One region of the uncultured Rummeliibacillus sp. genome, then DNA from elsewhere that is predicted to be linked to it. Evidence: riboswitches for the same ligand, from Rfam matches in the RefSeq annotation. Region 1 holds a riboswitch; each other region holds the start of a gene.
The links. Region 1 has a riboswitch for S-adenosylmethionine ahead of Q0977_RS15955 (methionine biosynthesis PLP-dependent protein). Riboswitches for the same ligand answer to the same signal wherever they lie in the genome.
Positions count from the first base shown of each region.

Region 2: it holds a riboswitch for S-adenosylmethionine, as region 1 does, so the genes downstream of both, Q0977_RS15685 (hypothetical protein) here and Q0977_RS15955 (methionine biosynthesis PLP-dependent protein) in region 1, are expected to answer to the same signal.
Region 3: it holds a riboswitch for S-adenosylmethionine, as region 1 does, so the genes downstream of both, Q0977_RS05550 (O-acetylhomoserine aminocarboxypropyltransferase/cysteine synthase family protein) here and Q0977_RS15955 (methionine biosynthesis PLP-dependent protein) in region 1, are expected to answer to the same signal.

Region 1 is NZ_CAKQBI010000037.1:8,028-19,583, reverse strand. Features, by position in the region: gene Q0977_RS16015 (YitT family protein) at 1-442, shown strand, start outside; gene Q0977_RS16010 (Hsp20/alpha crystallin family protein) at 521-937, opposite strand; gene Q0977_RS16005 (Hsp20/alpha crystallin family protein) at 1,095-1,508, opposite strand; gene Q0977_RS16000 (hypothetical protein) at 1,743-2,474, shown strand; gene Q0977_RS15995 (thymidylate synthase) at 2,677-3,621, shown strand; gene Q0977_RS15990 (dihydrofolate reductase) at 3,636-4,115, shown strand; gene Q0977_RS15985 (DegV family protein) at 4,571-5,410, shown strand; gene Q0977_RS15980 (GDSL-type esterase/lipase family protein) at 5,492-6,307, shown strand; gene Q0977_RS15975 (YpmS family protein) at 6,300-6,881, shown strand; gene msrA (peptide-methionine (S)-S-oxide reductase MsrA) at 6,893-7,420, shown strand; gene msrB (peptide-methionine (R)-S-oxide reductase MsrB) at 7,420-7,851, shown strand; gene Q0977_RS15960 (aminotransferase class V-fold PLP-dependent enzyme) at 7,921-9,108, opposite strand; gene Q0977_RS15955 (methionine biosynthesis PLP-dependent protein) at 9,092-10,225, opposite strand; SAM riboswitch class I at 10,296-10,396, opposite strand; gene Q0977_RS15950 (SH3 domain-containing protein) at 10,522-11,319, opposite strand.
Region 2 is NZ_CAKQBI010000034.1:16,806-24,327, forward strand. Features, by position in the region: gene Q0977_RS15675 (dicarboxylate/amino acid:cation symporter) at 1-1,057, shown strand, start outside; gene Q0977_RS15680 (hypothetical protein) at 1,082-1,252, opposite strand; gene Q0977_RS15685 (hypothetical protein) at 1,620-1,979, opposite strand; SAM riboswitch class I at 2,100-2,202, opposite strand; gene Q0977_RS15690 (helix-turn-helix domain-containing protein) at 2,495-3,292, shown strand; gene Q0977_RS15695 (hypothetical protein) at 3,381-3,800, shown strand; gene Q0977_RS15700 (KTSC domain-containing protein) at 4,036-4,257, opposite strand; gene Q0977_RS15705 (hypothetical protein) at 4,417-4,914, shown strand; gene proC (pyrroline-5-carboxylate reductase) at 5,042-5,836, opposite strand; gene cyoE (heme o synthase) at 6,135-7,082, shown strand.
Region 3 is NZ_CAKQBI010000006.1:28,305-39,860, forward strand. Features, by position in the region: gene Q0977_RS05540 (NADPH-dependent oxidoreductase) at 1-3, opposite strand, end outside; gene Q0977_RS05545 (DASS family sodium-coupled anion symporter) at 124-1,596, opposite strand; SAM riboswitch class I at 1,884-1,999, shown strand; gene Q0977_RS05550 (O-acetylhomoserine aminocarboxypropyltransferase/cysteine synthase family protein) at 2,135-3,430, shown strand; gene Q0977_RS05555 (homoserine dehydrogenase) at 3,772-4,758, shown strand; gene Q0977_RS05560 (DNA-binding protein) at 4,928-5,158, opposite strand; gene Q0977_RS05565 (response regulator transcription factor) at 5,486-6,184, shown strand; gene Q0977_RS05570 (hypothetical protein) at 6,159-6,323, shown strand; gene Q0977_RS05575 (histidine kinase dimerization/phospho-acceptor domain-containing protein) at 6,325-8,550, shown strand; gene Q0977_RS05580 (helix-turn-helix domain-containing protein) at 8,632-9,933, opposite strand; gene Q0977_RS05585 (response regulator transcription factor) at 10,157-10,792, opposite strand; gene Q0977_RS05590 (sensor histidine kinase) at 10,770-11,556, opposite strand, start outside.

The sequences.
Region 1 (11,556 bases):
AATAATTGGTCAATTGATAAAAAAATACACAGGCTTATCAAGTGGCTATGCGCAAATGATGATCGATGCAATCATTGTGATTGCAGCAATGTTCGTCTTTGACCTGGAACTTGCTTTGTATGCGATGATCACTATTTATATTTGTAGTAAAGTAATTGATCTCGTGCAATTGCATTCTTCTTCATCTAAACTAGTTTTAATCATTACTGAAAATGAAGAACAAGTAACTCATCTTATCAAAGATGAAATTGATCGTGGTTTTACGAAAGTGTGGTCTGAAGGAGGATACTCACGTAATAAGAAAGCGTTATTATTTAGTGTGGTAGAACAATCTGAAGCAGTTTATTTAAAAGAGCTGATTCAAAATCGAGATACCGAATCATTTGTCATTTTCTTAAATGCTTCAGATATTATTGGTAAAGGCTTTTCACGACCAAGATAAAAAGAAGCAATTCAAAAATAGAGGACAACAATTTTGCCCTCTATTTTTTCTAAGAAAACCCTTTAAAGGAGTTTCACTTTATTGAATTTCAATTCGATGACTATTTTCAATTGTTTCTTGATCCAGCTTTGGTAATGTAATATTTAATACGCCATCCTCATATTTACATTCAATGGCCTCAGATTTTACATTATTCATAGCAAATTGACGTCTGAATGAGCGAATGGTACGCTCACGATGTATAAAATTTGAAGACTCATCTTTGTTTTCGGCCTCGTGACGTTGATTTGCTTCAACTGTTAAGATGTTATGATTAAAAGTAACATGAATATCTTCCTTTTTCATACCTGGAATATCCATTTTTACTTCGAAGCAGTTTTCTTTTTCAACAATATCAGCACTAGGATGATTCATCTTAGAAAAGAAAGAGTCGAAGGTTTGATCAAATAATTGCGGGAAAAAGAAATCACGATTTGTTGGAAATAAATTTGACATATGACATACCTCTTTTGACTTATTTTTTGAAGGGATTTAAATTTCCATTCAAATCATATCATTTGCAATCTATACAAAAATATACTGAAAAAAGCCAGATACAAAGTGCATCTGGCTAAACTTTTATTGATCGATATAGGTTTAAAAGTTGAAGAAATTATTCTATTTCAATTCTATGATTTTCGACTAAAACTTGATCATTCTTAGGTAGATAAATGTTAAGAACACCGTTTTTGTATTTGCATTTAATACCTTTAAAGTTGACGTTTTCAATGACAAATTGTCGTTTGAATGAATGACATACACGTTCACGTCGAATGTAGTTAGTCGTTAAATCTTTACTTTCAGTTTCTTGATCTTGTTGTGCTTCAATTGTTAGCAAGTTGTTGTTATAAGTGACATTGATGTCTTCTTTGTTCATACCTGGAATATCCATAGTAACCTCGTAAGAATGATCGTTTTCTTCAATGTCTACATTTGGTTGAGTCATTGGCGTAAAGAAAGAATCAAATGCTTGATCGAAGAATTTTTGGAAAAAGAAATCACGACTTGTTGGAAATAAGTTTGACATAGTACATTACCTCTTTTTTTAGTTTTCTTCGAAAGGGAATCATTGAAATGATCCTCTTTACAGTTATTATAATATCATTTGTTATCACTCTTGTAAAGAGAGTGATAAATAATTTGAAATTTCTTAATATAAAAGTATCTAATGAAATAAATGTTAGTACATAAATTTCCCATCAAACCTACTCACTTCTATAGTAATTTTACTTTCAACCGATATATAAATAGAGGTGATTTAATGCGAATATCTATGCAAGAACCTACAAGTCATGCAATTAGTGTAGCAGCAACTTCGAAAACATTGTCTCAAAGTGTATTTTCAAAAAGTAATATTTTTAAAGATACCGTAACTATTAGTGGACAAGCTCGACAGTTATTCGGCAATATGCAACAGGGAAAGCAAGATTCAATGATTGAAAGCTTGATGAAGCAGAGAGATGCATTAATGGAACAAAAAAGTGATTTAATGCAAAATACGCTTGATTCAGGTGGCGATATATCAAGTATTAAAGAACAATTGAAGGATTATGAAAAGCAAATTGCAGATTTGGATTCTCAAATTGCAAAAAATCAAGCCGAAAGTCGTAGTAATGCACTGGGAGTAGATCAGGAAGATAAGAAAAAAACGCCAAAAAGTGATGATGAAAAGCTTTTTACCCAAGCGGTGTCACTAGACCAAGCCGAGATGCTACACGGACTTGCCCATAAGATGGAAGGTCAAAAAGCGGTAATGGAATCGGAAATTGAGGAAGATGCAAAAAGAGGGGTAAATATAGAGCATAAGCAAGAAAAACTAAGTGATTTAGACACAAATCTCCAATCTATTCAAGAAAAACTGACGGATAATCTTCAAGATGAATTGGAAAATAAGAACGAAGATGATTTATCAGATTCAGATTCACAATATTTAGATCAAAATAATAAGAAACTACGTGAAAAAAATTATAATCGAAGTTCAGAAAATGATTAACTATTATAGAGAAAAAAGTTATGCCTAAAACAAATTTTGGGGTATAACTTTTTTCTTTTTCAATCAATGATTCCATTTTCTTTATTATTATTAATGCGAATAAGCTGTTAGTATGTTTGGTGACGATTAGTTAAATAAGAAATTAATACTGCATCATTTTTGTGTTATCATATGAACTAGTATGTAATTGGAGGCTATATCGATGAAACAATACTTAGACCTTTGCCGCCATATTTTAGAAAATGGTAATAATAAGGGAGATCGTACAGGAACAGGTACATGGAGTGTTTTTGGTTATCAAATGAGATTCAATCTGCAAGATGGATTCCCATTAATGACTACTAAAAAAACTGCATTTCGCTTAATTGCTACAGAATTATTGTGGTTTTTAAAAGGGGACACGAATGTCCGTACGTTAATTGAACAAAACAATCATATTTGGGATGAATGGGCTTTTGAAAAATGGGTAAAAAGTGAAGAATATGAAGGACCAGATATGACAGACTTTGGACATCGTGTGTTGCAAGATGAAAAATTTAAAGAACAATATGATGAGCAAATGAACATTTTCCAAAAGAATATATTAGAAGATGAAGCATTTGCGAAGAAATATGGAGATCTTGGTCCAGTTTATGGAAAGCAATGGCGTTCGTGGCCGGATGCAAAAGGTGGTACAATTGACCAAATTCAAAATGTTATTGAATCGATTAAAAAGAATCCCAATTCAAGACGACATATCGTGACAGCTTGGAATCCAGCTGAAGTTGATGATATGGCATTACCACCTTGTCATTCTCTTTTCCAGTTCTATGTAGCAAATGGAAAACTGTCTTGTCAATTATATCAACGAAGTGCAGATGTATTTCTTGGTGTTCCATTTAACATTGCATCTTATGCTCTTTTAACACATTTAATTGCTAAAGAATGTAACCTAGAGGTTGGAGATTTTGTGCATACTTTAGGTGATGCACATATTTATAAGAATCATTTGTCTCAAGTAAAAGAGCAATTGTCACGTACACCAAGAGAGTTACCAAAGTTAGTGATTAAAACGGATAAGGATTCGATATTTGATTATGAAATAACGGATTTGATAATTGAAGGATATGATCCTTATCCACGTATATCAGCACCAATTTCTGTGTGAGGAGGCTAAGCAGGATGATTTCATTGATTGTAGCTTATGATGAAAATCGTGTAATGGGTTATAACAATAAGATGCCTTGGCATTTACCAGGGGATTTAGCTTATTTCAAAAAAACGACAATGGGTAAACCAATGATTATGGGGCGTAAAACATTTGAATCTATTGGAAAAGCCTTACCAGGAAGAACGAATATTGTCATAACAAGAGATCCAAATTACAAAGCAGAAGGTATTGTAGTTGCCCATTCTTTTGAGGAAGCTTTAGAAATTGCTAAAAAAGAAGAAAAAGAAATAATGGTTATTGGAGGAGAACAAATTTTCCGTTTAGCTCTTCCAATTGCAGATGTTCTTTATGTAACAAAAATACAACACACTTTCCAGGGTGACACATTTTTCCCTAAATTAGGTAATAAATGGAAAAAAGTATCTGGATCAGAAACCTTTGAAACAAAAGAAGGTATAAAGTTCGCTTATTTCATCTTCAAAAAGAAATAATGTTTGACGATTGTTTAATTAGTAGAATCTGAAAGAACGGACTGTTAGACCTAGAATATAATTTTATTTTTGAGTAATCGCTCTTTTTCATTCAATGTGGAGGAGCGATTTTTGTTTTGAATTTTTAAATGTAGCTCTCTAGTTTATAAAAATGAATATATGAAAAATAAATATTTCTATACATGTTCTTTCAAATAAAATGCATAATATAGAAGACATCCAACTTTTTTATATCCTGCTTAATCGAAAACACTCGAAAAGAACCTCTTTAAACCAAATTAACTTTCATCTACTTTTTCTCTAAATCCATAATATAACTGACAAATGTCACATGTTTAATGTGAAATTCGTGAGTACAATATATGATAAGGTTTTCACCAAAATAAAAGGCTAATAGTTTACTATATAGCGATATCATTTTATAATGAAATGAATCTACTAAAGGATGTGTCAATGTGGGACGAATTCATATTGTTACCGATTCGACCGGCGAATTAACAAAAGAAGAAATTGAAAGATATAATATCCATATAGTTCCATTAACTTTTCAATTTGATCAAGAAACATTTGTTGATGGAAAGGATATTGGTCCTGAAGAATTTCTAGAAAAAATGGCTAATACGTCTAAATTGCCTAAAAGTTCTCAACCAGCTGTAGGTGTTTTTAAAGAATTGTTTGATGAACTTGGTAGTAATGGAGACGAAGTTTTAGTTATAACAATGACTGGTGGCATGAGCGGAACAGTAAAATCTGCCGAAGCAGCAGCAACAATGTCAGAATCCAAAGTTGTAGTAGTGGATTCCCGCTATATTTCTTACGCTTTAGGTTTCCAAGTTTTAGAAGCGGCGAAGATGGCAGAAGAAGGCAAGTCAATGGAAGAAATTATAGAAAGACTAGATCATATTCGTTCAAATACAAATTTGTTTGTAGTTGTGGATACACTTGAAAACTTGATAAAAGGTGGTCGTATTGGTAAAGGGACTGGTTTAATAGGATCATTATTGAATATAAAACCAATTGCTTCACTTGAAGGTGGAGCTTACAATCCTGTCGCAAAAGTACGGAGCCATAAACAAGTAGTTAAGTATATTTTTAAGCAATTCCAAGAAAATACTAAGGGTAAAACGATTAAAGGTGTAGGAATTGCTCATGCAAATGGTTTAGCAATGGGAGAACCATTAAAAAGAATGATTGAAGAGTCAGGCTATCAAAATGTGAAGCTTGGTTTTACATCGCCAATCATTAGTACGCATACTGGGCCAGGTGCAATAGGTATTTCATATTATACAGACTAATTAGGCGGCAGGGATTAAAATAACATTCCCTGCTTTCTTTTCATTTGAGCGACAAAGTCGACATGAAAGGAAGAAATGAAATTGAAAAAAAGGCTAATACTAATCTTATCCGTTCTGATCTTAATTGCTTGCGGAATTACTGATAATAATGGACATCAAAAAGATGAAAATAAAAAATTAGCAGTTACACAAATGTTTAAAACTAAAAACATACAATATGTCGCTTTAGGGGATTCTTTAACTCAAGGTGTTGGAGATGAACTAGATAAACAAGGATATGTTGGTCGCCTAGATAAAGAAATGAAAACATGGCAAGGTGTTAAATCTGTTACTGTTATAAATACTGCAAAAAGAGGACGTAGAAGCGATCAATTAATAGATCAAATCCAATCTGGTAAAATTGATAATGCCCTTAAACAGGCAGATTTTATCACATTAACAATTGGTGGAAATGATTTGATGAAAATTGTTCGTACCAATATTACAAATTTAGATAAGAAAGCGTTTGATAAAAAAAGACCTGCGTTTCAACAAAGATATGAAACCATAATGGAATTGATTCGCGAACGGAATCCAAATGCACCTGTTATATTAATTGGCGTTTACAATCCTTTGTCTATTTTTACGAAGGAAGAATCAGATATGAATACAATTATGAGTGAATGGAATTCAGATATACGTGGATTTGCTAATAATGATGAGCATGCCGTATTTATTAATATTGAAGATTTGTTTGAGTCAAATGATAATCTTGTCTATCACAGTGACTTTTTCCACCCTAATGCAAAAGGATATGATCTATTGACAGCAAGAATTATTAAAACATTACATGAAGTGAATTTAAATAAACTGTCAGAAGGACAATTTGATTTTAAGGAGGAGTCTTTAGATGAATAAATGGAAATTGGCATTTATACTCCTCTTTTCAGCGGTTATTCTAACAATAGCGACAACTGTTTTTATGATTACAAGACCAATAGCTGAAACACCCACTCCAACGACAAGTGAACTACCTGAAGGAAGTCATCTACAAGTTGTTACTACAGCCGATGACTTTGAAAATTTGGCTAATCAGCTCATATCTAACTCTATGAAGGGCTCTAAAATCCCTGTTAAAATGTATGTTGATGACCAAGTAACATTAAGCGGAACGTTACCAGTATTTGATATGGATTTGCCAATTGTCATGACATTTGATCCAACAATTGTTGATGGGAATCTATTACTAAAACAAAAAACAATTGAAGTAGGTATGCTTGATATTCCACCAGCAACAGCCCTAAAATTATTAAAGGATTCTGTTGAATTGCCAACTTGGATGGTTGTTCAACCGAAAGAAGAACAAATCTATATCAACTTGACAGAGATAAATATTCCATTAGGCGATAATTTAGAAGGAAGAGTACAAGCAAAAGAATTCAATTTAGATGAAAATCGCATTATACTAGACGTAGTAATTCCTAAAAAATAGGGGGTTTTTGTATGACATTGGAAAAGGCGACTTTTGCTGGAGGTTGTTTCTGGTGTATGGTCAAACCATTTGATGAACAACCAGGAATCGAGTCGGTTATTTCGGGATATACAGGTGGATATGTAGAAAATCCAAGTTATCAACAAGTTTGCTCTGATTTAACTGGCCATTATGAAGCAGTACAAATCACATATGACCCTCTAATCTTTCCTTATGAAAAACTAGTGGAGATTTTTTGGACGCTAATTGATCCAACCGATGCTGGTGGACAATTTCATGATCGTGGTAGATCATATATGACAGCAATTTTTTATCATAATGAAGAACAAAAAAAGATAGCGGAAGCATCAAGAAAAGCATTAGAAGAATCCCAAAAGTTCAATCTTCCAATTGCAACAAAGATTTTAGAAGCAAAGCCGTTTTATCCTGCTGAAGAGTATCACCAATACTATTATAAAAAGAATCCTTCTCACTACGAACTTTATTCAATTGGTTCAGGTCGCGCTGCATTTCAAAAAGATAATTGGGGGGCACATTGATGGATAAAGAAAGACGTTTAAAAGAATTAACTCCGATGCAGTATCATGTAACACAAGAAAAAGGTACAGAACCTCCATTTCGCAACGAATATGACAATCACTTTGAAGAGGGACTATATGTAGATATTGTTTCCGGTGAACCATTATTTTCTTCAAAAGATAAATTTCAATCAGGTTGTGGCTGGCCTGCATTTACGAAACCTGTAAAACAAACAGGGATTATTGAACATACAGATACAAGCTTTGGTATGTTAAGAACAGAAGTAAGAAGTAAAGAAGCTGACTCACATCTTGGTCATGTATTTCCAGATGGACCAATTGAAACGGGTGGACTTCGCTACTGTATCAATTCAGCTGCATTGCGATTTATTCCAAAAAATCAGTTAGCGCAAGCTGGCTATGCACAATTTGAAAAGTTATTTGAAGATTAACTTTATAAAATAGAAGAAAAGCTGATGTACCAATTAGAGTACATCAGCTTTTTTATGACTTATTTAACTTTATTTTTTGACTGAAACTATATCTTTTGCTGCTTGAAAAGCTTGTTCAAAATCAGCGATTAAATCATCCACATTTTCAAGCCCAACTGAGAACCTTAAAAGTCCTTCTGTAATGCCACGTTTATCGCGCTCTTCTTTAGGAATAGCAGCATGACTCATTGTCACTGGGTATGAAAGAATAGATTCAACTCCACCAAGACTAACTGCAAAAATCGGAATTTGAACATGTTCAACAAAAGCCTTTGTCAGCTCACGATTTGGTAATGTGAATGATAATACAGCACCAGCGTTTGATGCTTGGTTCGCATGGATTTCATAACCTGGATGATTCTTTAATCCAGGGTAGTGAACTTCTTTAACCAATTCATGGTGTTCGAGGTAAGAGGCAATCTTTATCGCCGATTGTGATGATTGTGATAAGCGAGCATTTAATGTTTTAATACCTTGTATCAATGAAAATGAATCTTGTGCCCCTAAAATAGCACCCATCGAATTTTGCATAAAGTAAATTTGTTTTCCAAGTTCTTCGTCTTTTGTGACGGCAAGACCAGCAATAATATCACTATGGCCGCCTAAAAATTTCGTAGCACTATGTAATACTACATCAACGCCTAGTTCAAGCGGACGTTGGTAAAGTGGTGTCATAAAGGTATTGTCGACAAAAGTTAACAAATTATGTTTTTTAGCAATGGAAACAATACCACGAATATCAGTAATACCTAGAAGTGGATTCGCGGGAGTTTCAGCATATAAAATCTTTGTATTTGGTTGGATGGCAGCTTCTACTTCTTGCAAGTTCGTAAAATCTGCGAAAGAATGTGAAATACCGTATTTTGTTAAAACCTGTGTAACAAAACGATAAGTTCCACCATATACTTCGCTTGTAATGACAATATGATCACCTGTATTTAGAGTAAGTAGGGCAGAAGCAATTGCTGCAATGCCTGATGAAAAGGCAAATCCTCTTGAACCTCCTTCAAGTTCAGCAATTGTTTTTTCTAATGCATCACGAGTAGGGTTTCCAGAGCGACTGTAGTCGTAGGGACCGAAAGAATCAAAATGTTCTTGGTCAAAAGTAGATGAAAGATAGATTGGTACATTCACAGCACCTGTCTTTTGTTCGTAATCGCCTCTAGTAGAAGCAGTTATTAGACTAGTTTCGATAGATTGTTTATTTTGTTGACTCATGGAAAGACACCTCTTTATTGATAGTAGTAAAAACTTGTTGGAGATCTTCTATTAAATCTTCGGCTTCTTCTATTCCTACTGAAAAACGTAACAATGAGTTGTCAACACCACGTGCAGTTCGTTCTTCTTCAGGTATATCAGCATGTGTTTGAGTAGCCGGGTAGGTGATAAAACTTTCAACGCCTCCTAAACTTTCAGCAAATGCGATAAGTTTTAAATTTTGAAGAAATGCTGGTACCAATTTGGAATGCTGTAATCGGAAAGAAATCATGCCACCTAATCCAGTGTAAAGAACCTCTTTTACGGATGGTTCTTTACTTAAATAGTCAACAATTTTTCGTGCATTTTCTGTATGTTGTTTCATGCGAACATGTAAAGTTTTTAGACCGCGGAGTAAAAGCCAACTGTCAATCGGGGCTAATGTTGCACCTGAAGCATTATGGTTATGAAGAAGTTTTTCACACAAGTCTTCTCCTTTTGCCACGACCAGACCTGCAAGAACATCATTATGTCCTCCAATATACTTAGTAGCACTATGAATAACAATATCTGCGCCAAGTTCAATTGGACGTTGATAATACGGAGTCAAAAAAGTATTATCAACAATCAGTAAAAGTTGATTTTTTTTCGCTAACTTTGCAAATAGTTCAATATTGATTTCTTGCATTAATGGATTTGTTGGTGATTCTATAAAAAGTGCTTTTGTATGTTCATTTATAATTGCTTCGACTTCTGCGATAGATTGGAAAGGTGTGAAATGAGCGTGAATACCATATTGGTTTTCGTATTGACGAGCAAGTCGATATGTACCTCCGTAAATGTCATCTGAATAGATTATTTCGTCTCCTGATTTGAAAAGGGATAAAACTAATTGGATTGCAGCCATCCCGCTACTACAGGCAAAACCTGCATCTCCACTTTCTAAAGCGGCAATTCCTTCCTCTAAAACAGCCCGAGTTGGATTTTTTGTACGCGTATAATCATAGCCTGTCGATTGGCCGAGTCCTGCATGTCGATATGCGGTAGAAAGATAAATAGGTGTATTAATCGCACCAGTCCGAGGATCTGTTTCTGTTCCGATTTGCGCTAAACGAGTCGAAATATGTTTTTTTGTCATGTTCATCATCCTTTTCTAAAAAAATAAAAGGCCCTCAGAAGAAGAGGACCTTGTACTTAAAAAGTCAATCTTCTTATCTGCTAGAAATACATCTACTGGAATTAGCACCTTACCAAATTGGTGGTTGCTGAGATTTCACAGGGCCAGTCCCTCCATCTCTCTCGATAAGAAATTTACATTAAATTGTTAGAAAAATTTTAATTAATGAAATAGTAACACTTTATGAAATACTATGCAATAGCATAATGAAAGAAAAAGCCCCCTAAATTATTTCAGGGAGCTCTTTAATCGTTCAATTATTTTGTTTCAATTTTTGTGATTTCAAAAGTGACTTTTTTGTTTTTCACAGTTTTAATTGCGCCAGCATTTGGGGCGTAATATGTGATTGAACCGTCTGCAGCTTTAATACCGACAACTGATTTAAATGTACCTGCTTTTACTTTAAAAGTGTTTGAAATAGATACGATTTTGTAATTTTTTTTGTTTGCTTTAAATACTTGTCCCTTTGTAAAAGGGTAAACGATTTGACGAATAGTACCTGTTTTAAATTTGTAATCTAAACCTTTAGAAGATTCTTTTACTAAAAATGATTGTTTATTGTTACCTGTTTTTTTGTACCAGTAAGTCCAACCTGTTGAATTGCGTTTGCCAGTTGAATATAGTTTTCCGTCTTTGCCATTTTCAACATAGTAGTAAGTATTTGTTACTACGGGGCGATAAGTTGTTTTTTTACTATTTGAAGTACTCGTACTTTTTTTAGTTGTAGTTTTTTTAGTAGTTGTAGTTTTTGTAGCTGTTGTTTTCTTGCTTGTATTTTTGCTAAATGATAAGTAAGAAGCATATACATAAGCTGTTTTTTTGTTGAATTTAATTTTTGCCCAGCCTGTTTTTGATTTACTATATACGACTACTTTAGTACCTTTCCAAAGTGTTCCAACTTTTTTGGCATTAGCTGAAGGTTCAGCGTGAACGTATACGCTATTTGCTACTTTTGCGTTCATTGTTTTTGGTGTTGCTGCGTCACTGTTTGCTGTAAAAGTAAATAAAGTCCCAAACATGACTATGAAAGATAGTAAGCTTTTTACTATTTTCATTTGAATCATCTCCTCATATATACCAATAATCTAGGTAGAGATGCGGTAATCTTTATTGATAATATTTTCGCATCCGAGTTATAGAACGAAGATGAAATGGGAAGGTTGCCATTATCATGAAAAAAGTAAGAAAATGTTTTCCAGGTAGAGAAGAAATTAGATAAGTTACAATTAGAGTTTTAATATAGTTTCCAAAGATAAGTAATTTTCGTGTAAAATGAATGTAAGTTATAATGA
Region 2 (7,522 bases), on a different contig from region 1:
TATTGGTGATCCTAAAAAACTTGGTAAAATTGGTGTGAAATCAATAGCATTCTTTTTAGCTACAACAGCTATTGCTATAACAATTGCTATTATACTTGCTTCCATTATAAAACCGGGTACGGTTGGCACATTTAATACAGAAGGTTTAAGCTATGAATCTCAAGAAGCACCAGCAGTTACAGATACGTTATTAGGGATTATACCGACTAATCCTGTAGCAGCATTTGTAGAAGCAAACATGTTGCAAATTATTTTCTTCTCGGTATTCATAGGGATAGCTTTAGCATTTTTGGGAGACCGAGTAAAGTCTGCTTTAAAGGTAGTTGATGAGGCTAATGAAATTATGCTGTATTTAGTATCATTAGTTATGAAATTTGCACCATATGGTACATTTGGTTTGATCGCTTCTGCGATTGGTAAACAAGGATTTGATGCGATTAAAGCAATGGGACTTTATATGATTGTCGTTTTAGTCGCATTAATCGTTCACTTTGTTTTGGTTTACGGTGGTGCGCTTAAATTTTTGGCGAAAAAGAATCCAATTCAATTTGTGAAGGATTTCTTCCCGGCCATGACGGTTGCGTTTAGTACTTCAAGTAGTGGTGCAACATTGCCGATTTCTATGAAATTAGCTCAAACTAAACTAGGTGTCCCTAAATCTATAAGTAGTTTCGTTCAGCCGCTAGGTGCGACAGTAAATATGGATGGAACAGCCATTATGCAGGGGGTTGCAACTGTATTTATAGCACAAGTATATGGAGTCAATCTTACTATCACAGAATTAGCGATTGTTGTCATCATCGCAGTTCTTGCAAGTATTGGTACAGCAGCAGTGCCTGGAGCTGGTCTGATCATGTTAGCAATGGTATTAAATGCTGTGTCATTACCAGTAGAAGGAATTGCTTTAATAATCGGTATTGACCGAATACTTGATATGGCTCGTACGGCAGTAAATGTGTCAGGAGATGCTGTATGTGCAATGTACGTTTCGCAAACTGAAAAAGGTAGCGAAGAACAATATACAGAAAATGAAAAATCACTACCTCAAGCACAATAAGGCGGGGTAGCGAAAAATTTCAGATTAATGAAGAACAACTAAGTCCTTAATCTCTTCATAGGTTAAGGACTTTTTCTTTGGTTTCTTTACTTTATTAGCCAATCCACGCAAAACGATGGGGAATCCACGTATTTTGGGATCCAATCCACGCAGATCAGGGTTTAATCCACGCAATCGAGCATCCAATCCACGCAATTCAAAATTGAATCCACGTTCCGGACAATTTAGGTCATCCGTAAGTGCATCAAAGAAAAGAAGGAGATACTCCTATTAAGCGCGACAGATATTTCATTAGATTCAAAAAAACTATCCGCGATAAGTAGTCTTGAACTATCAAGAATGATTAGAAATCCAATCCACGCAATCGAGCATCCAATCCACGCAAATCAGGGTTTAATCCACGCATTTAGGAATCCAATCCACGCAATCGGGAGTTCAATCCACGCAAATAGAAATTGAATCCACGTTCCGGACAATTTAAGTCCTCCGCGAATGAATCAATCCAGAATGAAACAAGGGAACACTCCAAGCTTAGCGGGTGTTCCTTTGTTTACGTTACAGATTATTTTGATGTACAAATCACTGTACGGTGCCCGTGAGGAAATACATGTTTCATATAATTTCCTGAGGTTACTGGAATCTTGAGACCTTTTTGTTCTAAAATCATCCAAATTGTTCGGTCTAATGCAAAGATTTCTTCCTTCATCAATCGGTTTATCTGACTTTTTTTGAAAGCCAATTGATATGTCTTTCTTTGGAACTTAACTGTCATGTAGTAATGGGGCAATGTTTTGACTACTACTTCACATACATCTCCATTTTCGGATAACTCTTGTTGAACACAATTTCCAAGATGTTTGAAAAAATCCTTTGCTGATAGATGTTGAATCATTTGTGTTCGAATAAGACTACTGCTGTTCATTTTAGATTCTCTCCTTTTTTATGAGCCAAAATGGTCTCTATTTCAATAAGGTATGAAGAGAAAAAAATAAACCCCTCTACTGCAGTTGTGAATGCAATAGAGGGGTTCGCTAAATCCCGTTCGTTATCATTCAAAGCACTGCTTTGCTGGATGAAGCACCTTACCGCTTGGCAGGTTGCTGTGAAGTCAATGAGCCAGGACTCTCGTTCACTCTCGATAACCTTATTAAATTAAATGTATTATAGCATAATATATCTTTAGATACAAGATTGAAAGTTAAAATATGTATAATTATAGGGCTAAGTAATGGGGTGAGTTGATAAAATTTCCATAATATAATCTTTTAAATGATGAAGAATCGCTCTCCATTATGACCGTCATTAATTAAAATTTTGGGCCTTTTCTTGTTTGATAGTTTCTCATATTTCTTCCTTTCATTACAATAAAATTTTTGTCCGATTTTCTTTCCTACTTTCTATGTAATTAGTAAATAGAAAGAAAGTAGGTAGATGTAAGTGGCGTGTTTTGACTACTTAGCACCTTATGTCATATTTGAAAGCGTACAGGAAATGGACGAACATGTTGAGGGGCATATTCGAAAAAATTTTTATGAATTAACCGAATCTGAAAAAGCTGTCTTATATAAAGTCGCATCGCATGCACTAGATTACCCAGGGGTATGTCATCTAAAAGCAAAAACAATCGCAGAATCTTTAGGAATATCTATAAGAACCGTTTTTCGAAGTTTAAAACATCTTGAAGAACTTCGGATTATTCAACGTATACATACAAAAAAGATGAATGGCATTAAAGGTGCCAACATCATTTTAATTTTAGCTTCACATGACACATCGAGCGTGTCACATCAAGAAAACGCCGAAAATGCATGTGAGCGTAAGGGTGAAGCAACTAATTTTCAAAAGGAACCATCTAATTCTCTTAATCAAAAACAAATATATGTAAAACATACCTATCCGATGCTAAATTCATCATTAAGAAATCGTATCTTCCATCATCTAGCTGCAACTACTGGTGAAACAAAGGAGACAAAGAGATTCCTAGACGTAATCCAAAAACAACTCAAGCCTTTACTAAAGTGGGAAGTATGGCAATCTCAAAAAATGAAGCTTGAAGAGATCGGATTCACACTTTTTAAAGAAGTTGTTCAAAAAAGTAAGAAATGTAATATCAAAAACCCTTTTGGTTATTTGTATTGCAGATTAAGTAAAAAATTGGATGAAGTAATGATGGAAATGATAGAAACATATGCAGCCGAAGCAAGGGATGGCGATTGTAGTGTAGTAAACGAATGAAGATGAAGCATTGGATTTATTTTTATCATATGTATTTATTTGGCATAAAAGATAGTGATGATTAGGTTATCAAATAGGGGATGATTTGATGAAAAACTATTTTATATTAGTATTTATTGTTGCATTAGTACTTGGGGCGATTACTTATTGGAATTTCTACGAAAATAAAATTGACGGAAGTTCGGAAAATAGCGTATGGAAAGCCGAATATGTAGAAGAAAAGATTGGTGGAAGTTCTATAGGATGGATAGCAAATGTCGATCAAAAAAATGATGAAAAATTGACAGTGAAGAAGCTTGAACTTATAAAAAACGGAAAAGTAATGGCTGAGCAAACAGAGTTCAAAGAGTTTAAAGATATTAATGGAAAAAACTACACACTCCATCCTTTTTCGTATCCCGAATTGTATGGAGGAGACGCACCAGAAAAAGAAGATTCCTATCATGTACGGATTATATGGGAAGATCATGCGAATAAAGAACATACGGATGAGATTGAATTGAAGTGAGAATTGCATAGGGATTTAGTAAAAATTAATAAAAACAAGACGGTTGCGTTAGTCCGTTTAATTTGAAAAGGAAACTTAACAAAAAAGGACTTCTTTTAATTATGTTAATAATTTAAGAGAGCCAAAATAAATGAGAAAAGTCATGTTACAACCGTTTAATGAATAAAGTAATACTTGTAGTTAAAAGAAAAGCCTCAATACCAATAAGGCATCGAAGCTTTAAGCTATACATACGTTAAGACTGACTTTGCAATCGTACAAAACGATATTTGTCTTTTATAAATTGTTTGAAATAACGTCCTGGTGAATCGGCTTCCATTAGACCTTTGTAATACAATTCTGGAACTCCGTAGTATTCGAATACACCATCTTTGATAAATTCAATTCTTAAAATCATCGCACTAGAATTATAGCCGACAGAAGCCAATTTAGAAGAAGTAACCGCTTTCATTTCCATAGTAATTCGCCTCCAAAGTTTTCAATATAACTGTTGTGAAAATAATAATAACAGATATTAAGTAAAAATGAAAGCGCTTACTATAAAGATAGTGTAAAAATTTGAAATTCACATTTTAAACGAAAGAAATCTAATATAATAAGAGAAGGGGGGATGATGTTGAAAATCAAACAGCTTATTACTTTTTTAATCATTTCGAATTTATTGACCCTTGGATTTGTTTGCTATTCAATTGTTCAACATAATTTTCAACAAGAATCTTACTTCTTAGATGAAATTCAAGCGCCTCTCGTCCAACTACAAGCGACGATCAATCACCAAAAGGAAAATAACTGGAAAGACCCAGAACTCATTTCATACCAAGCTTCTACTATTCAAAACTCTCTTGAGAAAGTGTTAGATAAATCACATTTTGCACATTCAAAATTGACGGAACATGAACAGTCCAATTTACTTCAAATAAATAAAGCCCTACAAAAACTGCCACAAAATACGGAGTACACAATAGCCAATTGGAAGAAAGAAGATCAACAGAAAGCCATAGCATTGGAGAGGACATTAAAAAAGGCAAAGTTATCAAATGATGACACAAATCATGAAGATTATAAAAGCTTTATGAAACAATGCAAGATAGTTGCGAATGAATTAAAGGAATAATCGGTATGTATGAAAAAGGCTGCTCAAAAATTAGAGCAGCCCTTTTAATCAGATGGGGTAAGTCCTAACAAAAAGTGTGGAAGCAGGTTAACGCTTGTCTACCTAAAGTAATTGAAAGAAATCTATATTATGAAAGAGTGTGATCTTTTTCAATTACCGCATTTACAGCGTCAAAAATGGTGCTTTCAAATTGATCGTTTTGAAGAGAAGTTACGCCTTCAATTGTTGTTCCACCAGGTGAGCATACTTGATCGACAAGTTCCCAAGGGTGTTCACTGCTTTCCATAATCATTTTAGCACTGCCGAATACAGCGCTTGAAGCGATTTCAAGTGCACGCTTCTTATCCATTCCTGCCCGAACCGCTGCTCTTGCCAATGAATCGATATACATATAGCTAAAAGCAGGGGAGGCACCAGCGATTGCAGAAAAGACGGTAAACTGTTCTTCTGGTAATTCAATCATGGAGCCAATTGTATTAAATAAGTTTGTGACCATTTCTTTATCTGCATTTGTTGCATTTTCGGAAGCACTAAAGCATGTTGTAGATGCCCCTACAATTGCATTAATATTTGGCATGACACGAATAATAGATGTAGCTTTAGGTAAATTCGTTTCTAAATAGTCGATAGATTTTCCAGCAGCAATCGAAATGACTACTTGGTTTGGAGATAAGTACTCATTTACTTTTGGCAGTAACTCATCAAACGTTTGTGGTTGAACTGCAAGAATAATGACATCTGCTTTCATCACTTCTTCTAATGTCGAACATCCTGAAATTTGATACGCATCGACTAATTTCTCTGTTTTATGTGAAGAGCGATTGAAACCTAAAATATATGAAGCATTAAATCGCTTACTTTGAACCATTCCTTTAATAATCGCAGTGGCCATGTTTCCAAGCCCGATAAAACCGTATTTCAATTTATATGACACTCCTATCAAATACTCTTTTCAAATTATATTAAGTATAAAGTGTAAATCTAGTTTTGGGTAATATTTTATACTAGAGACATTTTAAACAAAGAAAAGGAAGCAAATCATGTCATTATTGTGACAGGGGAATTTTAAATATGTATATTATGTTAAAGTTTTGGTATGATTAAAGCATTGTTTTAATTTTATCTGATAGGCAATCCATTTCAATAACTATGAATTTTTCTCAATTAGTTGTTATAATATAGTGGAGCTCTTGCTATGAAAAGGAATGAAAAATGAAATAATGGGTAGTGACACAAAACGAGACCAAGCATCACAAGATACAGCTGTCACTGTATCGAAGCCATCTATCTCAAAAATTTTAGCGATGACTGTCAAAACAGGTATTATAAAATCGAATCTTATTACAATGATTGCCGGATTAACGCTAGCACTTTATAAATATGAGTTGAATCCACTCGATAAATGGCTTGATATTATTTGTGCGATTATTGGTTCTGCATTAGTAATCGCTGCTGCAGGGGCATTTAATAATATTTACGACAGAGATATCGATGCTATTATGAATCGAACGAAAAAACGTCCGACGGTAACTGGTGATATACAGATCAAATACGTTTGGATAATCGGTATTGGTTCCACAATTATTGGGCTTTTAGCTCTTTATATCGCAACACCTTTAGCAGCGTTGCTTGGGCTTACTGGACTTTTCTTTTATGTATTTCCTTATACAATCTGGACAAAACGTCATACTGTATACAACACCGAAGTTGGGAGTATCTCTGGAGCAATGCCTCCATTAATCGGTTGGGCAGCGATTCATCCGAATATTATGCATCCAGCTATACTAGGGCTATTTGTCATCTCACTAATCTGGCAAATGCCTCATTTCTATGCCATTTCTATTCGCAAGTATGACGATTATCGTGCAGCAAATGTTCCGATGTTACCAGTAGCCAAAGGGATGAAACGAACTTATATTACAACGAATATCTATTTAATCCTATTAACTGCCAGCTGTTTATTGCTTGGCACATTAAGTAAAGGGTTAATGCTCGTTGCTTTACTTTTAAGTATTATTTGGCTTGTGATGAATATTTATGGTTACCATAAAAAAGAACCAAAGAAATGGGCAACTCTATTATTTGTCTATTCTTTGCTTCATATGACAATTCTATTTTCAACGGTGATTATCTATTCAATCGTTGATTTATTTTTAAAATTACACTAAAAAACCTCGACATTTTCTTTTTGGAGAATGTCGAGGTTTTTTATGATCTGGTATGCGGATTGTTTTTTTTATATGGAAATAACCATTTATAATATTTTTTTGCTAATGTATAATTGATTTGTAATATTTTTGACATAAAACTAATTGTTAGATGGAAAATGAAACAGTATTTTAGCGGAATTTGAAAATTTATTGTGGAATAAGCAACAGTCATCAAAAAAATTCTTATAATACTCTCTAAAATGCTATAGGAAAAAGTTTAGACGGGAGGTATTACTTATTATTTAGACTTTATATTGGATGACGCAGGGGGACTTAGTATGCACCATGCTACAGATCTGCTTATACTTATGCTAAATATGTTGCAGATACAAGATTAAACTAAGCTAATCTAATCTAAGGAGAATATAATGAATTATATAAAATATTTCTATCACATT
Region 3 (11,556 bases), on a different contig from region 1:
CACTAAATGTCACTCCTTTATAGTAGGTATCATTTTCACTATACGGGATTTTATAGAAAGTTACTACTGAAACAAATGGCGAAGAGGTTTTAATACTCTTCGCCATTTCACTAATTGTAAGTTTTAAAGCAAACCAATCCATTTCCAGTAGGTTGCACTAAATATTAAAATGAGCAAATACCCTGCAATAGTAATTGGGATACCTGATTTTAAGAAATCTTTGACAGTAAAGGCTCCGGTACCGTAAGCAAGCATATTTTGAGGTGCACTTACAGGTAGTAAGAAGCCAAAACTAATAACAAACTGTTGGATGATTACAAATCCTACATTATTAATATTAAAATCAATAGTTGTTGTTAGTGCAATAAAAATTGGAATTAATGCTGAAGATAGACTGGTTGCACTTGCGAAACCAAGGTGAATTAGAATATTAAATAATGACACTAAAGCAATTGTTGCTAAAATTGGCATATGTTCTAAGCCGAGTGAACCGAATACTTTAGTAGAAAGCCATTGAGCACCTTGTGTATCAAGTAATATTGTACCGAGTGAGATACCTACTGCAAATACAATAATAGTACCCCATGGAATAAGACCTTCTACTTGTTTCCAATCAAAGACACCAATTTTGGGGGCTAATAATACTGCGATAGCAATAATTGTAACAGTTGTCGTATCAAATGGGTGTAGCTTTCCTTCAGTAGCCCAGAAGAATAATAAAATTAAAGAAATAATAATTAGACGAATTTCAGCGGATTTGACAGGTCCTAGTTCTTTTAACTGGGATTCAATCAATTCTTTGCCGCCTTCAATTTTTTGAGTTTCAGGTTTAATCAGATTAATCATTACAAAGAATAGCACGATGGACATAATAATTGAGAATGGTGCTGCGTATATAAACCATTGGCTCCAGGAAATATCCGTATTAAATTCTTTATTGATAAAACTCAATGCGACCATATTTTGCGCAGCAGCTGTCTTAATGCCAACATTCCAAATAGATACAGCTTGTACAGAAGTTATGACTAATAATGCAGCTAGTTTACTATCTTTTGGTAGGCCGAATGCAGCGACCATACCTAGTAAGATGGGCACAACTGCTCCTGCCCGAGCTGTGGCACTTGGTACGAAAAATGCTAATATAATCGAAACGATGATTGCTCCAAATACGATATTTTTAGTTTTTGTACCGACCAGGGATAAAATCCATAAGGCAAGTCGCTTATGTAAATTTGTTGCTTGCATGGCAGCAGCTAAGAAAAGAGCAGCAGCCACTAATGCGACGGCAGAATTGCTAAAACCACCTAAAGCCATTTTCAAAGCATTAGCTGTACCATACTCTAGTGAAGGATCTTCAAGAGTGGGTGCTAATCCGATTGATATTCCAGTAATTGCTATAATCATGGCTGCACTTACTGGATAAGAAACAGCTTCTGTAACCCATAAAATAACGGCAAATCCAAGAATTGCTAAACTCCTTTGACCAGCTACGGGTAAATTTCCGCTGTTTGGCCAAAATGTCATGATTATTAATACAGCAAAAGCAAGTCCTATCCATAGAGGTTTTAAATTCTTTTTCTTTTTAACTTCCTCCATAATTATCATTCCTTTCCTTTATCTCCATTATAAGGCTGTGCTTATTGATATAATGTGCATATATATGTCGAAAAAAGGAAAATTTATGAAATACTTTATTTGTAAAGTACACGTTTATCTTATGAAGTAAGATTAAAAAGATAGGAAAATATTGTACTAGTGATTCTTACAAAAAATATAATACAAGAAATAAATCCCTTTCAAAATGATTAATTATTCAGAAAGTTGTTGACTTTTATTCTATTTATCTTCTATACTTACCTCAACAAGATGGAATAAAAAAATAACCTTTATCAAGAGCGGCGGAGGGATAGGCCCTGCGATGCCCAGCAACCAGTAAGTTTATGAATACTTGCTACGGTGCTAATTCCTACAGATTCTAAGCGAGTCTGAAAGATAAGGGGAGGAAATGCTAATCAACCCTCTTCTTACGTGAAGAAGGGTTTTTATTTTTTATAAGCATTGGAATAATGACTTTATAAAAACCCTTTAACACACCTCCGTTTTCCATCTAAAAAATTTTTAGGAGGAATTTAAAATGACAGAATTACGTAAAGAGACTTTAGCAGTTCATGGTGGTCAAACACCAGATCCAACAACAGGAGCTATTGCAGTACCTGTATACCGAACAACTGCATATAAATTCAAAGATTCTGAACATGCACGTAAATTATTTGCATTAGAAGAACCAGGCAATATCTATTCTCGTATTATGAACCCTACTGTAGATGTATTTGAAAAACGAATTGCATTACTTGAGGGAGGTACAGCAGCAGTTGCTTTATCTTCAGGGATGGCAGCTATCGCATTTTCAATATTGAACATCGCACGTGCAGGTGATCATATTGTATCCGCATCTAGTATTTATGGAGGAACTTATAATCTATTTGCGAACACGTTACCTCGTTATGGTATTACAACAACATTTGTCAACGAAAAAAATAATGATGAGTTTGAAGCAGCTATTCAAGATAATACAAAAGCTATCTATGCTGAAACCATTGGAAACCCAAGTCTTTCAATCGTAGATATTGAAGCATTAGCAAAAATTGCACACAAACATGAAATTCCATTAATCATTGATAATACATTTGCTTCACCTGTAGGTTGCAATCCAATTGAATTTGGTGCAGATGTTGTTGTTCACTCTGCAACAAAATGGATAGGCGGTCATGGTACAACTATTGCTGGGGTAGTAGTAGATGCCGGTAAATTTGATTGGACACGTGGTAAATTCCCTGATTATACAGAGCCAGATGAATCTTATCATGGTTTACGTTACGGTGTTGATACAGCAAATGCAGCATTTGCAACTCGTTTACGCGTTCAATTATTACGAGATTTTGGACCAACACTTAGCCCTGACGCTGCGTTTAATTTACTCCAAGGATTAGAAACTTTACATTTAAGAGTTCCATATCATAATGAAAATGCAAGAAAAGTGGCAGAATATCTTCGTCAAAATGACCAAGTAGAATGGGTGCATTACAATGGATTTGATGATAGCGAATTTGCTGCAAATGCTAAAAAATACTTGAAAAATGGTTTTGGATCTGTCCTTACTTTTGGTATTAAAGGTGGACGAAGTGCTGGTCGTCAGCTTATTGATAACATTGAATTATTCTGCCACGTGGCGAATGTTGGGGATGCTCGTTCTCTAATCATTCATCCTGCTTCTACAACACACCAACAATTAAGTCCAGAAGAATTGAAAAAATCTGGTGTTCCGGAAGAATTAGTTCGTCTGTCAATTGGTTTAGAAGCTGCGGAAGATATAATAGAAGCACTAGAGGCCGCATTTGCGAAAGTCGGTAAACCTGAAGAGGCAAAATAAAACTGGATTCGGGAAGCAAAAGTTTAAAGAGTGATGCGTTAAACACGTTCACTCTTTTTCTCTTATATAAATTGGCTTTTTAAAAATAATCTAAAAATTCGATAAAATCAATGATGTAAGCGGTTTTCATGACCTCTCAGAAAAAACAATTGTCCTTCTCAGAAAGATTTTTCTTGTAATCTGTCCGTATGTGAGCTAAAATCAACTTTAAGTTCAGTATTTAAAGATTTCTTTACATGTATAGGTCACATGTTAATGATAGATAAATCACAAATTGAATGCGTATGAAGTGAACATATGTATTTCACAATATAAAGAAGAGAAATTTGGAGGCGAATGATATGACAACAGTGAAGGTAGCGATTCTTGGTTTCGGTACAGTTGGTCAAGGTATTTTTCGTATAGTAAATGAAAAACGAAAGCAATTCAAAGATACTTTAGGAGTAGATATTGAGATTGTTAAAATTCTTGTAAGTAATGTGAATAAGCCGCGTTCACATGCTCCAAAAGAATTATTAACAGATAAATTTGAGGATATCTTAGCAATTCCAGATTTAGAAGTGGTTTTTGAGGCAATTGTTGGAGAAGAGCCAGCTTATAGATATTTATCAAAGGCGATTGAAAAAGGATGCAATATTATTACTGCGAACAAAGTAATGTTTTCTAAATACGGTTTAGCTTTACAAGAGAAAGCGAAAAAATACGGCGTTCAAGTTGGTTATGAAGCGACTGTAGCTGGTGGAGTACCAGTTATTAAGACAATGCAAAATATCCTTCGGGTGAACGAAGTAAGTCATATTCAAGGGATTTTAAACGGCACTTCAAACTATATCCTTACTCAAATGCGCAGTGAAGGATTACCATTCGATGAAGCGTTACAAGATGCACAACGTTTAGGCTATGCAGAAGCTGACCCATATAATGATATCTCGGGTCAAGATCCATTCCGCAAACTTATGATTTTAAGTGCATTAGCATTTGGTGAACAACCTAATTGGGATGATGTAGATATTGTAGGTATTACGGAAATAACAGCTGAACAAGTTGAGGAAGCAAAAGAAAAAGGTTTGCGTTACAGACATGTTGGAGATGTTCGTCGTGATGAGACAACTGGTGAAATTATTGCAACAGTAGGACTTCAATTAGTAGGACCAGAACATCCGTTATATAATATTGAAGGTGTTAATAATGCAGTTGCGTTTGATACAAACTATATTGGTACACTTACACTTGTAGGTCCAGGTGCAGGTATGTTCCCTACAGCGAGTGTAATGGTGGAAGATTATGCAGACATGTTAGTGAAATCACCAGCAACAGTTACAATTTAAGTTATTAACTCGTTTTATCATTATTCATAAATCTAATCTACATATATTGTGGGGAATAGCGAATAACGGCTACGAGGTTAAGTAATAACAAAGCCACGGAAATTTTACAATCAGTAAAATTTTCGTGGCTTTTCATTTTAAAGGTCATTTAAACCAATCCTATATTAAATTAGTCTTCGTCTTTAATATCAATATCTTCAGGAATCGGCGTATTTTTCCATATCTCAATTTCTTCCTTAATCTGTTGAAGCTGCTCGAAGTAACGATCAAATTGATCACTACTGATTAAAAACTGTTCACCATCATGAACAGAACGAATGCGGCCTTCCAACACATAACGCATTACTTGATATTCAGGCATAGAGATATCCTTTGCTGTTTCTGCAACCGTTTTGTACATAATGTTAGGCCCCCTTGGCCTTATTATAATAAAAGAAAATAGTAACCTCAACTTTCTGAATATATGATAAATTGGAGAAGGTAGAATAATTATGGAAAAAATTTAAAATTTAATTTTAGGAAAAGGGACTACAAGTGTACAGTTTCAGTTTGTACTATACATATTTGTCTAATCAGCTGTAATCCTTTCTGAAAGTAGGTACTATGCAAACATTTTTAACAGAAGATAAAGTCTTAAGAATTTCTTCATTTTTATGATGACTACTTTTTAAGATTTAGTTTGTAAAATAAATTCTATAAAGAAAAACAGCGGAATGAGGTGTTAAAATTGAAGCCTTATACAATTTTAGTAACAGATGATGACCAAGATATACGGGATGGTATTGAAATCTATTTGAAAAATGACGGATACAACGTATTAAAGGCAGCGAATGGTTTAGAAGCACTTGAATTATTAATGGAGCATGAAGTACATTTAATCATTTTAGATATTATGATGCCGAAACTTGATGGAATTCAAACAACATTTAAGATACGAGAAGAACGTAATATTCCAATCATTATGCTTAGTGCCAAGGTTGAAGATACAGACAAAATCCATGGACTATCAGTTGGAGCAGATGACTATGTAACAAAGCCTTTCCATCCATTAGAACTTTTAGCGCGTGTAAAGTCGCAATTGCGACGTTATGTTAAATTGGGAACCTACAACAATGATCAGCAAGGAAAAGTCATTGTAGGAGGCTTGGCGTTAGATACTAATGCAAAAGAAGTCTTATTAGATGGTGAACCGATCAAGTTAACGAAGATAGAATATAACATTACAGAATTATTGTTAACAAATGCCGGACGGGTTTTCTCTATTCCAGATATTTATGAACGCGTATGGAATGAGCCAGCTTACAATGCTGAAAATATAGTTGCGGTACATATCCGTAAAATTAGAGAGAAAATCGAGGTAGATCCTAAAAATCCGAGATATTTAAAGGTGGTATGGGGAATTGGTTACAAAATTGAAAAAGCATAGTACGCTCATTTGGTCACTTATTGCATTAGTCATTGCAATTTGTAGCCTATTATATTGTTTAACGTTTATTTTCCATTTCATCGATTTTAACTTTAGTAGAACATTTGGGCAGCTTACACGTGTGATTGGAGGAGTATAATATGAAGAAATTTCAAAATACCGTCTTACTTTCTCTAATCTGTATGATATTAATCAGTGTATATACGCTATTAGAGTACGGTCATCAATATTTGATGAAAAACTTTTTTGAATCTGAATTTTTTCAATCTGAATATCAAAATTTTACAGACCAATTAGGCCCTCTCGTATTAAATCCTTTAGATGCTGATGAGGAAAAAAGTAATATTAAGGTATCAGATAAAGAGATAGAGGAATATCGCAATTATAATGGCACTTTAAGTGAACAAATTACAAATATTAACGAGCAATATCAAGATAAAATTGATGAAGCGAAAGATTCAAAGGTTACCTCAGTAAAAAATGCATTAATCAAAGATAGGGATAAGAAGATTCAAGATATTACAAAAAACTTTGAAGATGATGATTATGTCCGAGATAAAATTATTAAAATAAAAGAAAAGAAAATTGATAGGTATGTGAGTGATTTAGAAAATCGGAAACAAGATTTTTTAAAACAATATGATTATTTCACCTATAAACTAAAAGAGGTGTCAACAGGGGACACCTTTAGTGTTGGGAACTTGAACAATACAGCTATATATATACAAAAATACGATGGACAAAAGAAAATATTAAAAACAGAAACAATTAGTACTGAAGATTCTATTGATGATGAAAATTGGAATGCAGCAGAAAGTGATTCTCCGGATATATCGTATGATATTACAAATACTGCACAAAGAAATTTTCATCAATATTTAGGTGAAATTCATGTTGATAAAAATGCGTTTTTAAATTCAAGCTCTTATCAGGAATATAAGAATTTTAAATTTCGTCAAATAGTATTAGGAATAATATGGGTTTTAGGGTTACTATCGATTATCGTATTGTTTTGGATCAAACCATTTCATGTTGAAAAAAACGACAACCATTTTTTACTACGTACGATAAGAAGATGGCCGATTGATGTTCGTGCGCTATGCTTATTTATCACAGGAAACGTAATCATTATTGAAATATCCGGGTTGTTGAGTCGTTTTATTAATATACCCCTTTTTGGGGGAAGTCTTTCCAACTTAATCGAATTCGTATTGGGTACAATCATTTTTTATTTATTAGTATGGTTTGTAGTTATGCAATTGCTGCTAATAATTGAAGATATGAATACAGAAGAAAAACGATTAAAAGCATATCGAAGTTCTTTTACACTACATGTCATAGATGATTTGAAAAATTTATTTTTATCGATGAGCATAGGCTTACAAGCGATTGCGCTACTAGTTATTGTCTTTTTAGCGGGAATCGGATTAGCTGGAGCAATAACTGCATATGAATTAGTGCCGATTTACTTCATATTATTCTTCACGATTGCCTTACCAGCTATGATTGTCTTTTTAAGAAGAGTAAGTTATTTAAACAAAATTATGAAGCAAACAGAGGAAATGGTTGAAGGTCGTCTAAATAGTGAGATTAAAGTTAGAGGTAAATCCGCTTTTGGTAAACATGCAAGCCATTTAAATCGTTTACGTGAAGGGGTTCGAACTTCTATAACAGAGCAAGCGAAAAGTGAACGTTTAAAAACAGAACTGATTACAAATGTTAGTCATGATTTAAGAACACCTCTTACCTCAATCATTACCTATACAGATTTGTTGAAAAATCCTGATTTGACGGAGGATGAGCGTAATAGTTATATTGCCATTTTAGATAAGAAATCGCAGCGCTTAAAAACGTTGATAGAAGATTTGTTTGAAGTATCGAAAATGGCATCTGGTAATCTTGAATTACAAAAGGAAAAAGTAAACTTAAATCAATTATTGCAACAAGCACTTGGTGAATTAGAAGAGGATATGGAAAAAGCTGATATGACATTTCGCGTTCATATAACTGATGAGCCATTGATGGCTTATGTAGATGGTCAAAAATGGTGGAGAGTTTTGGATAATCTCATTATTAATGCTTTGAAATATACTATGGAAGGAACAAGAGTATATATTTCATTAGATAGAGTTGAGCAAAATGCTCAATTTGTCATCAAGAACATTACAAAATATGAACTCGGCAATCAAAATGTAGAGGAATTATACGAGCGCTTTAAACGTGCTGATACATCACGTCATACTGAAGGTTCAGGCTTAGGTTTAGCTATCACACAATCAATCGTAGATTTGCATCATGGTAGTATGGAGATTACAGTAGACGGAGATTTGTTTAAAGTTGTTGTAAATGTACCATTAGTTAGTTAGAAGAGGGCTATCAGTAGCTAAGTTTTCTATTATAAATTACCGAATGTAGGGGCTATTCAATTATGGATAAGCCCCTTCATTTTACGATAAATCTTCCCATGCTTTTATATTTTTCATCGCATACATAGCTTCAGTAGCTTTTTGATAATATTCAGTAGCCTTTTTATATTCTTCTCGTTTGCTTAATAATGAGCCAGCTAAAATGGCGTATTTATGAACATTTTTATAATTTTGAGTATTATTAAAGAAATCAATTGCTTCTGCAAAAAGGGCTTCATCAAAATCACTTAATTGATGGAGCATTTTATAAATGTGAAAATGGTAAACGTATTCTTGTGCTTCTTTCTCAATCTTGTGATCCTTGATAAGATTGAGGCCTTTATGACACCACGTTTCTACACTTGTGGTGCTGTTAAGTTTTGAATATTCCTTTACCATGGAATGGATGGTAATAAGTATTCGAAGAGGACATTTTTTGACGGCTAAGCTTTTTCTATAATAAGAAATCGCACCCCTTGAATCGCCTTCTAATGCATAAATATATCCTAGATTTTGATAGATAACACCATAGTTCTTTTTTAGATTATTTTCAGCACATATATTGTAGCAGTTATCGAAAATGTCTAATGCGTAATGATAATGTCCATTTTGAATATGTGATAGACCTATTCGTATATAACAATTCACCATTTGTTGGGGATATTTTAGTTCTGTAAATAATTTCAGAGCTTGTTCTGCATATTCAATCGCATTTAATGTTCGATGAAGTTTATGGTAAACAGTACTAAGAAAGTAATAATAATCTGCTTTTTCTCCCACGGAAAGTTGGATTTTTGAAATTAATAATCCGGCCTTTTCAAGGTATGATAATGCAGATTGATATTGTTTTGTATTAATGCAGTATAGAGAATAGTTTTCATAATAGAAAAATTTCTGCCGATCGTTTAGACTTTCTTCCATTGTTTTAAAGGCATTGAGTAACGAAACGGCATTTTCCATTTCCATAGGTTCATCAATCATTAAATACAGTCGCAGTAATCTCAAATTAAATGTATAGAAGTTTTCAATATTACTAAATTCTAGATTCATGGATTTAAAATAATCTAGTAGCTTTTTTATTTGTATTTGGTCATTGTTCATAATTGCATTTTTTATTAATGGATAATTTTCCTTTAAAAACTGTTCCTCATCGATATCGATGTAATGTTCTAAGTTGATTTGCAAACGGTTGATGAGTGCATGTTTCACTTCATCTTGAGGAATTTGCTTACCGCTTTCTATTTTACTTAGGTAAGAGGTGGAACAAATATCTTTGGCTAATTCCTTTTGTGTGATCTTTTGCTTAATGCGTTCCTTTTTTATTATATTTCCAATGTTTTTCATAAGTAGATTTAACCCTCTTAACGTCTGTCCTTTTTTAGAATTATTTCATGATTCTAAACTAATTGTAATCGGCTGAAAGGTTTATTTTACTTAGTAAATTTACATTTTTGTGAATTATCTATTATTTAATGGAAATAGTATGGAAAGTGACGGCTGATTAGGGTGTAATTTACCTATTTGCTTCCGCAGTAGCGGGGAAAAGGAAGTCCCTATTAGGTATAATTCACTTAATAGGGACAAGTTGGTGGTTAAATGCATAAACGACAGCCTGAGTACGATCTTGTACTTCTAATTTTGAAAGGATATTACTTACATGAGTTTTTACAGTTTTTAAAGCGATATATAGTTCATCTGCAATATCCTGATTGGTCTTTCCTTGAGCCATCAATAAAAGCACTTCTTGTTCTCGGTCAGTTAAATCTTCATGAAGTGGTTTTTCTTTATGGCGCATTCGTTGCATCATTTTATTTGTTACTTCTGGTTCTAAAATCGGTTGTCCATTATAAGTACTTCGGATAGCATCGGCAATTTGTTTTGCATTTGTTGTTTTTAATAGGTAACTGATTGCACCAGCTTCTAGAGCAGGGTAGACTTTATCATCATCCAAGAAACTAGTGACAATCATTATTTTAGCTTCTGGCCATTCTTTTATAATAGCCTCTGTTGCTTCGGAGCCAGACATGATAGGCATAACCATATCCATTAAAATGACATCCGGACGGTGTTGCAGAGATAAATCGACGGCTTCTTGACCATTTGTAGCTTCAGCAACAACAGTCATATCAGACTGAGCTTGTAAGTATGCTGAAACACCAATGCGTACCATCTCGTGATCATCAGCTAATAGAATTCGAATCATTTTTTAATAACTCCTTTTCTACTGGAATTTGTATTTCAATGACAGTACCTTGTGATGGAACAGAAACAATTTTACAGGTACCACCAATTTCAACAGCACGTTCTTCTATATTATGCAAACCGTAGGAGCCTGCTTTCTCATCAATCGTTTCAAAGCCAATACCATTATCACGTACTCGGAAGATGACACGTTCATTGCGCTCCACAAGCAATAATTCTAGTTCTGTTGCTTTTGCATGTCTTAATGTATTAGACAAAGTTTCTTGAGCAATTCGGAATAAATGATCCTCGGCACCTTTTGAGAGATGTACATCTTCAAGACGGTATTTAATCGTAAAGGTTACTTTTTGCTGTAACTCAATAAGCAAGTCTTCTAAACCTTTTGAAATCGATTTGTCTTTTAATGCTGCAGGACGAAGGTGTAGTAATAATGCTCTCATTTCAAGTTGTGCTTGTTGTACGATTTGTTCAGTTTGAAGTAGAGTTCTTTTTGTGTCATCTGACAAATCTGCTGAAACTGTTTCATTCACTGTTGAAAGTAACATAGATGCAGCAAAAAGTTGTTGGGAAACAGAATCATGTAGTTCTCTCGCCAATCGTTGTCGTTCTTGAACAATGCGTTCTTGAATAATGAGATCTTGATTGACAGCTTTATCATTGGTCATTTTTTGTAAACTTTTCCGTTGCGTACTGATTAATTCTTTTGTAGAAGTTAATGATTTTTGTAAGCTAGCATTAATCTCGAATGTTTCAAGCGACTGATTA